DNA from 2 places in the Candidatus Pelagibacter sp. HIMB1493 genome. Region 2 is predicted to be linked to the other one. Evidence: riboswitches for the same ligand, from Rfam matches in the RefSeq annotation. Region 2 holds a riboswitch; the other holds the start of a gene.
What was found. A riboswitch is a leader RNA that binds a small molecule or an ion and turns the genes downstream of it on or off. The one in region 2 is predicted to bind glycine.
Positions count from the first base shown of each region.

Region 1 (7,892 bases), 590 kb from region 2:
AATTAACATAGTAGTCACTGGCGATATTGTTTTTAAAATTGTAAAAAATGGCACAGAAATTGATGGTAATTGTTATGAGAGTTATCAAATCGAAAGTGGAGATGAAATCAATCTTATCTCAACAAATAAATCAGTTTATGGCTATTTAGCAGTTGGTGGAGAATTAGATTTAAAATTTCAATGGAATAGTTGTTCGATAAATACCAAGGCAAATATTGGATCAAATAATGGAAAAAAATTAGAGAACGGTCAAAAAATAAATATTTTAAATATTAATTCAGATCAAAGTAAAAAAAAGACTAACTATATAAATTCTAAAGTTGAAAATATTAGAGTAATAAAAGGACCAAACTTTGATTATTTTTCAGAGGAAGGAAAAAAGATATTTTTTGAAAAAGAATTTTCTGTATCAAAACTCTCAGATAGAATGGGGATGCGTTTAGAAGGTCCAAAAATTGAAAATATTGTAAATACCAATATTAAATCAGAAGGTTTGTTAAAAGGAGTCATCCAAGTACCAGCAGATGGAAACCCAATTATTATGCTTTCAGACCATGGTACTATTGGAGGATATCCAAAAATTGGTGTGGTAGCTAGTGTTGATTATGATCGGTTAGTACAAATATCACCTGGCTCAAAAATTAAATTTAAAGAGATAAATTTATCTGATGCTGAAACTTTGTTTAAATTATATGAGATGGACACTCAGAACTTACTTAATCAAATATAATGAATATTATTAGAAAACTTCCTGGACCCTTCTTAGTTTTTTTAGGTGCATGTAGCCTCAGTTTTGGAGGTTTGATTGTAAAATCATTTGAGGGAGCAACCCTTTGGCAAATATTATTTTGGAGAACGGTATTCTTCCTAATAGTTATTAGCTTGTATTTAACTTTAACTTATAAGAAACAAGTATTTAGATCCTTTTATAATTTAGGATTTCCTGGTTTCTTTGGTGGATTTATTTTATCACTTGGTTTTAGCGGTTATGTATTTGCGATGTATAACACAACAGTTGCTAATGCTAATTTTATTATTCAAACACAAACAATCTTCTTAGCAATATTCGGTTACTTTTTTTTAAAAGAAAAAATTTCAGCAATCACTCTGACTTCAATAATTCTTGCAATCTCAGGAATACTTCTAATGGTTGGAAGCTCTTTATCTCCAGGTCAAATGTCTGGGAATATTGCAGCTTTCATAATGCCAATATCATTTGCTACTTTAATTTTAGTTGTAAGAAAATATCCAACTGTTGATATGGTTCCTGCTCAATTTGTTGCAGGAGTTTTTGCTTTGTTAATTGGTTATCTAATGTCAGAAAAAATAATGATATCTCCAAACGATATCTTTTTAGGATTTTTAGCTGGTTTTTTACAATTAGGATTAGGTTTTATATTTATTACTATTGGAGCTCAAAGAACACCATCAGCAATGGTTGGAATCATAATGTTAACAGAAGCAGTACTAGGTCCTTTATGGGCATGGTTGTTTATAAATGAGCAACCGCCTTTCATAGTAATAATTGGAGGATCAATAGTTATTTTTGCAGTTTTACTTCAATTTTACAATTTATATACCTCAGAAAAAAAAGCGATCTAATAACATTTGACATTAAACAGTATTTATTAGAATATTTGTTAACGGGAGAGATCACAAACTTTGTGACACCGAAGGAGCAACCGCCCAGGAAACTCTCAGGTAAAAGGACCGTATTATATTAACTCTGGAAAGAGATTGAGTTCTCGCCGAAGGAGTAAAACTCTCAGGCAAAAATACAGATGGGTACGACAGAGTTAGTATGGGAAAAAAAACATCTTTAAATAAACTTCATCAAGATAACCAAGCTAAATTTGTAGAATTTGCTGGATATGAAATGCCCATACAATACAGCAAAGGAATTGTTGAAGAACATAAATTTACAAGATTAAATGCAGGTATTTTTGATGTGTCTCATATGGGTCAATTATTTATTCATGGTGGAGATGACTTAACTGCTGATCTTGAAAAAATTTTTCCACTTGATTTAAAAAATTTGAAACAAAACTGTTCTAAATATAGTTTTTTAATGAACGATAGTGCTGGAATTTATGATGATTTAATAATTACTAAAATTGAAAAAGGATATTTAATTATTTTAAACGCAGCATGCAAAGATAATGATTTTAAAATTTTATCAGATTTACTGAAAAGTAAATATGAAATGGTTCTTGATGATCAAAGAGCATTAATTGCAATTCAAGGTCCAAAGTCAGTTGAGATTTTAAATGACATAATAGAAGGTGTTGAAAAACTTAATTTTATGACAGGGAACTGGTTTGATTATAAAGATCAAAAAGCTTTTGTTACAAGGTCTGGTTATACTGGAGAGGATGGTTTTGAAGTATCTATTAACAACGATTTAGCTGAAGGATTTACTCAGAATTTGATGGAAAAAGGAGCACAACTTATAGGACTTGGGGCAAGAGATACCTTGAGATTAGAGGCTGGATTATGCTTATATGGACATGAACTTGATACAGAAAAAACACCAATTGAAGCAAACTTAAAGTGGGCAATTTCTAAAGAGAGAATTTCAAATGGTGGATTTGTTGGTTCTGATAAAATTATGAAAGAAATACAAGAGGGTACCTCTAAAATTAGAATTGGGATTAAGCCAGAAGGAAGATTGATTGCTAGAGAAAAAACTAAAATATTTGATGAGTCAGAAAAACTTATTGGTGAGGTTACAAGCGGAACTTTTGGACCAAGTGTAAATGGTCCAATAGCAATGGGCTATATTGATAAAGAGTTTTCTAAAGTTGATACAAAAGTTTTACTAGAAGTAAGAGGAAAAAAACATCCTGCAAGTGTTTGTGGGTTACCATTTTATAAAAAAAGTTATGTGAAAGGAGTAAACTAATGAGTGAAGTTAAATTTTCAAAAGAGCATGAGTGGATTACAGTGGAGGGCGATGTTGCAACCATTGGAATTACAAAACATGCAACAGAAATGTTGGGAGATATTGTTTTTGCTGAGTTACCTGAAAAAGGTTCAAGCGTTGAAAAAGATGGCACAGCAGGGGTTGTTGAGTCAACTAAAGCTGCAAGTGATGTGTATACTCCTGTAAGTGGTGAAGTAGTAGATACTAACCAAGCTATAGTAGATGATCCTGCAAAAATTAATGAAGACCCTGAGGGATCAGCTTGGTTTTTTAAACTTAAATTAAAAGACAGTTCAGAAATGGACAGCTTAATGAACAAAGAAGAATACGATAAATTTGCAAAGGAGAGTGCTAGCTAATGTTACATAACTCACAAAAAGACTTTTTAAAAAGACACATTGGGCCTTCAGAAGAAGATCAAAATAAAATGCTGAAGGAACTCAATTATAATTCATTAGATGATTTAATTAAAAGTACAGTTCCAGAAAAGATACAATTGAAAGATGGATTAAATATAGGAGAGTCTAATTCTGAGTATGAAGCATTAAGAAAACTGAAAGCGATTTCAAAAAAAAATCAAATTTATTCAAATTTTATTGGTATGGGTTACTATGGAACTTACACTCCATATGTAATTTTAAGAAATATTTTAGAAAATCCAGGCTGGTATACTTCTTATACTCCTTATCAGCCTGAAGTAGCACAAGGAAGATTGGAAATGCTTCTAAACTTCCAACAAATGATTGTTGATTTCACAGGCATGGACATTGCAAATGCATCGTTACTTGATGAAGGAACAGCAGCCGCAGAAGCTATGGGATTAAGTCATAGATTAAATAAAAAGGATAGTAATTTAGTTTTTGTTTCTGAAAATTGTCATCCACAAACAATTGATGTAATTCAAACAAGAGCAGAACCAATGGGATTAAAAGTACTTGTTGGTAACGAAGATAAAGTATTGGATCAACTTAAAGAGGATTTAGTTTGTGGAATTCTTCAATATCCTGGAACTTTAGGAGACATCAAAGATCCAAGTGAAGCTATTAGTAAAATCCATAAAAAAAATGGAAAAGCAGTATTAGTTTCTGATTTATTAGCTTTAGCACTACTAAAAACACCAAGAGAATTAGGTGCTGATATTGCAGTTGGAAGTTCACAAAGGTTTGGAATACCAATGGGTTATGGTGGACCTCATGCAGCTTTCTTTGCAACTAAAGACGAGTTTAAAAGGTCTATGCCAGGAAGAATTATTGGTGTGTCAGTAGATAGACATGGAAATAAAGCTTACAGATTATCACTTCAAACAAGAGAGCAACATATTAGAAGAGATAAAGCTACAAGTAACATTTGTACTGCTCAAGCATTGTTAGCAATTGTTTCAGCGGCATATGCAATTTACCACGGACCAGATGGAATAAAAACTATTGCAGAACGAGTTTCTCAATTAGCTAAAAATTTTGCAGATAAATTAAAACAATCTGGATATGAAATTTATTCAGATCATTTCTTTGATACAGTTACAATTGTAACAAAAGATAAGACTGATCAAATCTATAAAAATGCTTTAGATCAAAAAGTAAACATTAGAAGAGTAAATTCAGAAATGTTAGCAGTTTCTTTTGATGAAAAGAAAAACGTTTATAGAGTAAATCAATTGTTGAAAATTTTTAATGCAGCCGAGTCTATTAAAAAAGAAGATCCAACAGTAAGTTTACCTAATTTACCAAAAAATTTACTGAGAACCTCTAAATACTTAGAACATCCTGTTTTTAACTCATATCATTCAGAAACAGAGATGCTTAGATATTTAAAAAAATTAGAAGATAAAGATATAGCTCTTAACAGAACTATGATTGCACTTGGTTCATGTACTATGAAATTAAATGCTACAGCAGAAATGATTCCTATTTCATGGAGAGAGTTGGCTGAACCTCATCCGTTTGTACCAGTAGAACAGATGGAAGGGTATAGAGCTTTATTTACTGATCTTAAAAATTGGCTAAGATCAATTACTGGTTTTAGTGGTGTTTCACTTCAACCAAACGCAGGTGCTCAAGGAGAATATGCAGGGTTAATGGTAATTAGAAAATATCATTTGGACAGAGGAGAAGAAAACAGAAATATATGTTTAATTCCAAGCTCAGCACATGGAACAAATCCTGCTAGTGCACAAATGGTTGGAATGAAAGTTGTAGTTGTTGATTGTGACAAAGAAGGAAATGTTGATTTTGAAGATTTGAAGAAAAAAGCAGAGGCACATTCTGAAAATCTTGGAGCATTAATGGTTACATATCCTTCTACTCATGGTGTATTTGAAGAAAAAATTACAGATATTTGTGAACTTATACATAAACATGGTGGTCAAGTGTACATGGATGGTGCAAATTTAAATGCACTTGTTGGAATAGCAAGACCTGGAAATTTTGGTCCAGATGTTTGTCATATAAACTTACACAAAACATTCTGTATTCCACATGGTGGTGGAGGACCAGGAATGGGACCAATTGCATGTAAAAGACATTTGCAAGTTTATTTACCTAATCATCCAGTTGTTAAAGATTGTGGACCTGCTACAGGAATAGGAGCAGTTTCAGCAGCCCCTTGGGGAAGCTCAAGTATTTTATCAATTTCTTGGATGTATATTAAAATGATGGGTTCTGAAGGTTTAAAATTAGCTACGCAAGTTGCTATATTAAACGCAAACTATATAGCTCACAGACTTAAAGATCATTTTCCAATTTTGTACAAAGGCTCAAATGGAAACGTTGCTCATGAATGTATTATAGATATTCGATCAATTAAGAGTGAGACAGGTATCACAGAGGAAGATATCGCTAAAAGGTTGATCGATTATGGTTTCCATGCTCCTACAATGTCTTGGCCAGTTGCAGGAACTATGATGATAGAGCCAACAGAGAGTGAAAGTTTATCTGAGCTTGATAGATTTTGTGATACTTTAATAAATATCAAATCTGAAATAGATAAGATTAATTCTGGTGAGTTTGATAAAGTAGACAATCCTATTAAGAACGCTCCTCATACAGATATAGAACTTGCATCAGATGAATGGGATCATAAATATTCAAGAGAGCAAGCTGCTTATCCTGCTAAGTTCTTAAAAACAAATAAATTTTGGCCACCAGTTGCAAGAGTGGACAATGTTTATGGAGATAAGAATATTTTTTGTACTTGTCCAAGTATGGATGAGTTTAAAGAAGACGCGGCATAATCATTAATGAAAATTGCTGTAGTTGGTTCTGGGATATCAGGCTTAAGTGCTGCATATTATTTATCACAAAAACATCATGTAGATCTTTTTGAGAAAGAAGATCACTTTGGTGGTCACTCTCATACAATAGATTTAACTTTTGATGAAAAGAAAGTATCTGTAGATATTGGTTTTATTGTATTTAATTTTCAAACCTATCCAAATTTAATTAATTTCTTTAAAGAAAATGATGTTCAGATTGAAAAAAGTGACATGTCTTTTTCGGTATCTGTAGAAAATACAAGCTTTGAATATTGTGGAAAAGGTTTAAATGGAATTTTTTCCAATAGATCTAATTTGTTTAATCCTAATTTTTTAAAAATGTTTTTTGATATCATTAAATTTTATAAAAATAGCGATCAATTAAATGTTACAGATCAAAAATTAACTTTAGGTGAATATTTAGAAAATAATAAACTATCAAAAACATTTATTGATTACCATATCATCCCAATGGTGTCTGCAATCTGGTCTATGCCACCTTATGAAGCAAGTAAGATGCCAATAACATTCTTTTTAAAATTTTTTCAAAATCACGGGCTCTTTAAACTAAAAAATAGACCTCAGTGGTATACTGTAACCAATAGAAGTAGAACTTATGTGAATAAAGTAATTTCAAAGATAAGTGGTGAATACTATAAAAATTATAAAATTAAAAAAATTATAAGAAAATCAAAAGGGTTAGATTTATATTATGGTGGTGAAAGTGAATTTTTTGATTACGATAAAGTTGTTATAGCTGCACATGCCGATGAAGCTTTAAAGTTGATTGATAGCCCTACAAATGAAGAGGCAAAAATTTTATCCAATTTCAGTTATAAAGAAAATATTGCATATATTCATACAGACAAAAGAGCGATGCCAAAAAATAAAAAGGTATGGTCCTCATGGAATTCATCAATCAATGACAAGGATTTAGAAAAAAATTCTATTACTTATTGGTTAAACCTTTTGCAAAACCTTAAATGCGATCAGGACATCTTTTTAACTCTTAATCCTTATTTTGAAATTGATGAGAGTAAAATACTTAAAATAGTTAAATTTACTCATCCTTATTATGATCAACAAGCACTAGATGCTCAATCAGAACTATATAGTTTACAAAATAAAAAAGATTTGCTTTTTTGCGGGAGTTATTTTGGTTACGGTTTTCATGAAGATGGAATAAAATCATCGATTGAAATGCTAAAACACCTAAATGACTAACTCATGCATATATAACGGAAAAGTAATCCATAAACGTTTCAAACCAAAAGAGCATTATTTTAAGTATAACGTTTTCTCTCTTTTAATTGATTTATCTGAGTTAAGAAAAATAGATCAAGAGATAAGCTTCTTTTCATTGAATAAATTCAATTTAATTAGTTTTCATGAAAAGGATCATGGTGAACGTGACGGATCTTCTCTTGAAGAGTGGGTAAAGAAAAATTTAGAACAAAATAAAATAGACACTAAAGGTATTAAAATTAAGCTTCTCTGTTATCCAAGAATTTTTGGTTATGTATTTAACCCTCTAAGTATTTTTTTCGTTTATAATCAAAATGATAAATTAATATCTATATTATATGAGGTGAAAAATACATTTGGTGAGCAACATACTTATGTTTTTAGGGTAGATAGTGAAAATAAACTAATCCAGAATAATTGTTCTAAAAAATTTCATGTTTCACCTTTTATAGAAATGAATTGTAAGTATTTCTT
Region 1 is NZ_JBNAIP010000001.1:792,463-800,354, reverse strand. It holds gene ACTTBK_RS04330 (biotin-dependent carboxyltransferase family protein) at 1-730, shown strand, start outside; gene ACTTBK_RS04325 (DMT family transporter) at 730-1,602, shown strand; glycine riboswitch at 1,634-1,723, shown strand; gene gcvT (glycine cleavage system aminomethyltransferase GcvT) at 1,802-2,902, shown strand; gene gcvH (glycine cleavage system protein GcvH) at 2,902-3,282, shown strand; gene gcvP (aminomethyl-transferring glycine dehydrogenase) at 3,282-6,152, shown strand; gene ACTTBK_RS04305 (NAD(P)/FAD-dependent oxidoreductase) at 6,159-7,397, shown strand; gene ACTTBK_RS04300 (DUF1365 domain-containing protein) at 7,390-7,892, shown strand, end outside.
Region 1: linked by a shared signal. The riboswitch ahead of gcvT (glycine cleavage system aminomethyltransferase GcvT) and the one ahead of ACTTBK_RS07375 (malate synthase G) in region 2 are both predicted to bind glycine.

Region 2 (7,892 bases):
TCCCCAGTTTGGATCTTCTCCTGCAATAGCTGTTTTTACCAAAGCTGAATTTGCTATTGAGAAAGCAATTATCTTTGCATCTTGTTCACTTTTGCTTTTATTAACATTTATAGTTACAAATTTTGATGCTCCTTCTCCATCAGAAACTACTCTCTTAGCTAAATTTAACAAAACATTGTTTAATGCTTTGTCGAATTTTTTTAGTTTTATATCATTAATACTTTTAATATTTGAATTGTTTGCTTTATTTGTTGCAAAAATACTAACCATGTCATTTGTGCTAGTGTCCCCATCACACGAGATAGCATTAAATGTATTTGTAATATTTTTTTTTAATAATTTACTTAAAATATCATTCGATAAGTTGGCATCTGTAAATATGTATGCCAAAGTTGTTCCCATATTTGGAAATATCATACCCGAACCTTTGGCAACACCATAAATTTTTACCTCTTTATCTCCAATTTTACATTGTTCCATCGCAAGTTTTGGTTTTGTATCAGTGGTCATTATTCCTAAGGCTGCTTTCATCCAAAGAAATTTGTTTTGTGTATACTTAATTTTTTTAATCAAGTTTGGAATTTGATCTATTATCTTTTCACATGGAAATGTTTCGCCTATTGTACCAGTGCATCCAAAAATAATTTCCTTTGAAGTAATTTTCTTTGGATAATCTTCATCTTCATTTTGTTTTTTTGATAGTTGCTCAGAAGTTAAATCAGCAATTTTTGCAAGACTTGTGTAACCTTGTTTGCCTGTGAAAGCATTTGCATTTCTAGTATTTACAATAAGAGAATAAATTTTTTTTGATTTTTGATTTATATTCCATTTAATATTTTCTGAAATAATTTTTGACTTTGTATAGACGGAGGCATGATTTGCACCATCTCTAAAGTAAAACATTACTAAATCATCTCTTTTAGTTTTGTATAAATCTGCACTTAGAGCTGAAATAGATAAGCCATCTATATGATCTAGGTCCTGGAAATCCATCATTCTGGTATTTTTTGATTTTGAGGTTAAAAAATTTGTTAAATTAATACCCATGATATTTAAAATAATTGTTTAATACATATATTAAACAATATATTTAAAGAATAAATCAAATAGTAATGTTTAACCCGCTTAACCTAATTACAAAATTTATCAAATCTAGTAATCAAAAAGAACTAGATAGAATTGGAAAAATTGTAGAAAAAATAAATTCACACGAGGAACAATTCATAAAATTAAGCGATACAGACTTTCCAAAAAAAACAGTTGAATTTAAAAATCAATTAAAAAATGGAAAAAGTTTAGACGAAATTCTACCTGAAGCATTTGCAATAGTAAGGGAAGCTGCAAAAAGAACAAGACAGGAAAGACACTTTGATGTTCAGCTTGTTGGGGGAGTAGTTCTTCACGAAGGTAAAATTGCAGAAATGAGAACGGGTGAAGGAAAAACACTCACTATTGCTTTAGCAGCCTATTTAAATGCACTTTCTGAAGATGGGGTCCATATAGTAACTGTTAATGATTACTTAGCAAAAAGAGATTCGATGGAAATGGGTCTCATATATAATTTTCTAGGTCTTACATCTGGATTTATTAATAATGACCAAGATGATCCAGAAAGAAAGAAAAACTATAATTGTGATATTACTTATGCAACTAACAGTGAATTAGGATTTGATTATCTAAGAGATAACATGAAGTTTTCTCAAAAAGAGATGGTTCAAAGATCTCATGCATTTTCAATTGTAGATGAAATAGATTCTTGTTTAATTGATGAAGCAAGAACTCCACTTGTAATTTCTGGAGCTGCAGAAGATAAAACTGCTCAATACCTAGCAATAGATAAACTTATTAAAATTTTAAATAAGAAAGATTTTGAAATAGATGAGAAAGAAAAAAGTATACTTTTAACAAACGAGGGTATTAATAATGTTGAAAAGCTTTTCTCTAATGCGGGTATCTTAAAAAATGATAATTTTTATGACCCAGAAAATCTTCATTTAGTTCACCACGTAAATCAAGCACTTCGTGCAAATCATTTATTTGAAAAAGGAAAAGATTACATAGTAAAAGATGGAGTTCTTAAAATCATAGACGAGTTGACCGGTAGAATTTTAGAAGGAAGAAGATTTGGAGATGGACTTCATCAAGCTCTTGAAGCTAAAGAAAAAATTCAGATACAAGCTGAAAATCAAACTTTAGCATCTATTACCTATCAAAATTATTTTAAACTATATAAAAAAATATCAGGTTGCACCGGTACTGCAGTCACAGAGTCTGAGGAATTTTTTGAGATATATAATCTTTCAGTAGTTGTAATACCAACAAATAAAGAAATGATCCGAAAGGACTATAATGATTTAATCTTCAGAACTGAAAAAGAAAAAAATGATGCAATAATTAATAAAATTATTGAAAAGCATGAAGTTGGTCAACCAATTTTGGTTTTCACATCTAGTATCAACAAATCTGAAATTTATTCTAAATTATTAAATGAAAAAAATGTTAAACACGTAGTTTTAAATGCAAAGAACCATGAAAATGAAGCTGAAATTATTGCAAATGCTGGAAAAGAAAAATCTTTGATAATTACAACCAGTATTTCTGGTAGAGGTGTTGACATCCAGCTTGGTGGAAAAAAAGGATCTATTCCTGATGATGAGTTAAAAATAGATAAAGAAAAAATTAAATCTCTGGGTGGCTTATTCGTAATTGGTACAGAAAGAATGGAGTCTAGAAGAGTAGATAATCAAGCAAGAGGAAGAGCTGGACGACAAGGAGATGAGGGTAGTTCTGTATTTTATGTAAGTTTAGAAGATGATTTGATGAGAATTTTTGGCTCAGAATCTATGAATAATATGCTTGAAAAACTTGGTTTAAAAGATGGTGAAAGTATTGATCACCCTTGGATCAACAAAGCATTAGAAAGAGCTCAGCAAAAAGTTGAAGCCAGAAATTTTGATATCAGAAAAACACTTATCAAATTTGATAATGTTTTGAATGACCAAAGACATGTTGTGTTTTCTCAAAGAAAAAACGCAATGAATAGTGAAAATATTTTTGATTATTCTGACGAATTTTTAAAAGAAATATCAGAAGACTTGATAAAATTAAAAATTCAAAATCTAACTAATCCAAAAAGTAATGAATTTAACAATAAAGTTAGGCAAATTGTTGGAAAAAGTTTTAATGATACTGAACTTGAGAGTTTGATTTCTGCAAAAGATAATGAACTGAAAGAGCAAATATCCTCAAAATTTAATGAGACACGTAATGAAAGAATTAAAGTTCTAAACGAGCAGCATGCAAAAGAAATCGAAAAAAGAATATTTTTGCAAACAATAGATTTAAATTGGAAATCACATATACAATATTTAGAACAACTTAGACAAGTGATTGGATTAAGATCTTACGGTCAAAGAGATCCTTTAGTTGAATATAAAAAAGAAGCTTTTGATTTATTTTCAAATTTATTAGAAAAACTAAAATTAGACTACGTGACAATTTTAATGAATTTAAAAGTTATAACAGAAGAAAGATCTTCCAATGAGGAAAGAGTAAATCCAAAACCACAAACCAAAAAAATGGGAAGAAATGAACCTTGCTTTTGTGGATCAGGCAAGAAGTTTAAACATTGCCATGGAGCTTTGTAATTCTTAAACAAGAAAAAATAAGAAAGCTATCAATAATAAACCTGCACCAATACCAAATAATAATTTTTTTGACTTAAAAATATTATCAAAATTATTTTTTTTAATAGTCAAATTGCTTAAATCTTCTGCATTATTCATGAAACCATCATTTCTTCCAATTTTTAAGAACTTATTTTTTCTTTCATTCATTATTTCTTCTGATGACATTTCTTTATATTGATCTAAATTTTTAGAAATAGATTCTCTAACATTATCTAACATCAGATCTTTATCCCTATGAGCACCGCCTAATGGTTCTGGGATTATTTCATCTATGACTTTTAATTTTAATAAATCTTTTGCAGAGAGTTTCATTGCTTTTGCTGCATCAAGCATTTTTTTTGGATCTCTCCACAATATAGTTGCACAGCCTTCAGGAGATATAACTGAATAAATAGCATTTTCTAGCATGATAACTTTGTTAGAAGATGCTAATGCAATCGCACCACCTGAACCACCTTCACCTATAATTATTGCGATACTTGGCACCTTAAGTTCCATGCAACATTCAATTGATTTTGCTATTGCCTCAGCTTGACCTCTTTCCTCTGCACCAACACCAGGATAAGCACCTGGCGTATCTACAAAAGAGATAATTGGAATTTTAAATTTATTTGCTAAATTCATTAATCGAATAGTTTTTCTGTAACCCTCAGGTCGCATCATCCCAAAATTTCTTTCGATTCTACTATCTAAATCCTCACCCTTTTCTTGGCCAATAACCAAAACCGAATAACCATTAAATTTTGCAAAACCTGTAAGTACAGATTTATCTTCACCATAATAACGATCTCCAGATAGAGAAATAAAATCTTCGAATAAATTATCTATGAAAAATTTAGACTTTGGTCTGTCTTCATGTCTTGCAACCATGGTAGTTTGCCATGGATCAAGGTTTGAATATATATCATTTAATTTTTGATCTAACTCAACTTGTGTTTTTGAAATTTTTTGCGTATCTACTTCTGACAATCCCTCTTGATTATAGGGATCTTTTAATTTTTCCAATTCTGTCTCTAAATCTTTAATCTCAGTTTCAAAATTAAGATAATTTTTCATAATATGGTTATAGCGGATGGTTAATTCATAAAAAAGGCAATAAAATGATATTTAATTTAAAGTGTAATTGTTATTAATTGACTCTTTTCTAGAAGAAGATACATATTTTACTGTCGGGAGAGACTAATAGATTTAGCACCGAAGGAGCAACCACCCCGGAAACTCTCAGGTAAAAAGGACCGATAGTTGCATAACACTCTGGAAAGAGAATTAATTCCGCCGAAGGAGCAAAACTCTCAGGCAAAAATACAGATGGGGTAATTTAGGTGATATGCAAGAAAAATATATAAATATAAATACTTTAAAAGTATCTGAAAAGCTTTCTCAATTTGTAAGTGACGAGCTATTAAAAGAAACAGGTCTATCTGTTGACAATTTTTGGTCAGGGTTCGAGAAAACAGTCAATGAATTAGCACCTAAAAATAAAGAATTAATAAAATTTAGAGAAGACTTACAAAAACAAATAGACAATTGGCATATAAAAAATAAGGGAAATGAATTTAATTTGTCAGAATATAAAAAATTTCTAACAGAAATTGGTTATCTGAAAGAAGAAGGTGACGATTTTGAAATATCTACTCAAAATGTTGATGAAGAAATAACAAGTATTGCTGGACCTCAACTTGTTGTACCAGTAATGAATGCAAGATACGCATTAAATGCTGCTAATGCTAGATGGATGAGCTTATACGATAGTCTGTATGGAACAGATGTAATTGAACAATCAGAAGATAGTGTATCTGAAAGATACGACCCATTAAGAGGTGAGATGGTAATAAAATATGGAAGAGATTTTTTAGATAAATATTTTCCATTAGCTGGATTGAGTTGGCAAAAAATTACAAGTTTTGCGGTTAAGTATGGAAAATTTAAAGCTTTAAAAGGCGCTGATATTTATGATTTGGTAGATGAGAATAAGTTTATTGGCCATAGGGGTGAAGCTGACAACCCATCTGCTATAATTTTAAAAAATAACAATTTACATATAGAAATTTTAAAAGACTCAAGAGCTTTTGCGGCTCAACAAGATCATGCTGGAATTAATGACATAATTTTAGAATCTGCAGTGTCAACTATATGTGATAATGAAGATAGTGTTGCTGCTGTAGATGCAGAAGATAAAATTGTTTGTTACAGAAATTGGCTAGGTCTGATGAAGGGTGATCTAAAATCAAAATTTGAAAAAGAGGGAAAACTATTTGAGAGAAAACTTAACCCTAACAGAAGCTATGTTTCAAAAGATGGAAAAGGTTTAAAGCTTCATGGAAGAAGTTTGCTGCTAGTTAGAAATGTTGGTCACTTAATGACTAATCCATCAATAATTTTAAAAGATGGTAGTGAAGTTCCAGAAGGAATAATGGATGCGTTCATTACTACAGCTGCAGCCCTTCATGATATTAAGAAAAAAATCAATTCAAGAACTGGTTCTATTTATATCGTGAAACCAAAAATGCATGGACCAGATGAAACTGCATTTACTGATTTGCTTTTCTCAAAAGTTGAAGAAGTTTTAGGTTTACCAAAATACACATGCAAGATTGGAATAATGGATGAAGAAAGAAGAACCTCAGCTAATTTAAAAGAGTGCATTAGATCGTTAAAAAATAGAGTTTTCTTTATAAATACAGGTTTTCTAGACAGAACTGGTGATGAAATGCACACTTCTATGGAAGCTGGTCCAATGATTAAAAAAGGTGACATGAAAACTTCAAAATGGATTACAGCATATGAAAACAACAATGTTGATATTGGTTTAAAATGTGGATTTTCTGGAAAAGCTCAAATTGGAAAAGGAATGTGGGCAATGCCTGATAAAATGAAAGATATGATGGAGCAAAAAACTGGGCATTTAAAAGCAGGTGCAAATTGTGCATGGGTTCCATCTCCAACTGCTGCAGCTTTGCATTCGCTACATTATCATGAATTAAATATTTTTGATGAACAACAAAAAATTAAAAATAGAGAACAAGCAAAGCTTGATGATCTTTTAACAATACCTACTGCTGATAGACCAAATTGGTCTGTGGATGAAATTAATAAAGAAATTTCTAACTCAGCTCAAACTTTATTAGGTTATGTGGTCAGATGGATCGATCAAGGAGTTGGGTGCTCCAAAGTACCAGATATAAATAACGTAGGTTTGATGGAAGATAGAGCTACACTTAGAATTTCATCTCAACATATTGCAAATTGGATACATCACGGAATTACAACAAAAATTCAAGTTGTAGAAATTCTTAAAGACATGGCTAAAATTGTTGATGATCAAAATAAAAATGACACTAATTACGTAAGAATGAGTGATAACTTTGAAAATTCAATTGCATTTCAAACTGCATGTGATTTGGTGTTTAAAGGAAAAGAACAGCCATCTGGTTATACTGAACCCTTACTGCATTTAAATAGACTTACTAAAAAGTCTAATCTGAATTAGAAATTAAATTAGACCGATTTTTAAAAGCAGAAAACAAAGTCCCATCATCTAAACTTTCAATTTCACCACCTACAGGTAAACCCTGTGCAAGTTTTGTAATTTTTACATTAGAATTTTTTAGGCTATCTTGAATGTAGTAAGCAGTTGTTTGACCTTCAACAGTTGCACTTGTGGCTAATATGACTTCTTCAATTTTATCTCGGTTAACTCTCTCAACCAACGAATTTACAAGTAAATCTTCTTTTCTTTGACCTACTGATGAAATGGTGCCTCCAAGAATATGAAAATACCCTTGGTAAATATTTGAATTTTCAATTGACCATTGATCTGCAATGTCTTCTACAACACAAATCTTTGAATATTTATTTTTTGTATTTTCACAATTTATACATCCAGTTGAAATTGATTTAAGTGAACCACAAGAATTACATCTAGTTACATTTTTATAAACTTGAGCCAATGTATTTGCCATTGGTTTTACTAATTCATCACGGTTATTAATGAGTTTTAAAACAATCCTTTTGGCAGATTTTGGTCCTAAACCTGGAAGCTTTGAAATTAATTTTATTAACTCTTCAATCTCGTTAATATTTTGCATCTACTATAGCGGCCACTTAAAACCAGGTATTCCAAATCCACCTGTAGCTTTTGATATCTCTTCTGATGTTTTCGACTTTAATTGTGATTTAGCGTTATTATGTGCAGCTACAATT
Region 2 is NZ_JBNAIP010000001.1:1,384,691-1,392,582, reverse strand. It holds gene argJ (bifunctional glutamate N-acetyltransferase/amino-acid acetyltransferase ArgJ) at 1-1,047, opposite strand, end outside; gene secA (preprotein translocase subunit SecA) at 1,113-3,647, shown strand; gene ACTTBK_RS07380 (acetyl-CoA carboxylase carboxyltransferase subunit alpha) at 3,651-4,745, opposite strand; glycine riboswitch at 4,850-4,937, shown strand; gene ACTTBK_RS07375 (malate synthase G) at 5,017-7,179, shown strand; gene recR (recombination mediator RecR) at 7,166-7,777, opposite strand; gene ACTTBK_RS07365 (YbaB/EbfC family nucleoid-associated protein) at 7,781-7,892, opposite strand, start outside.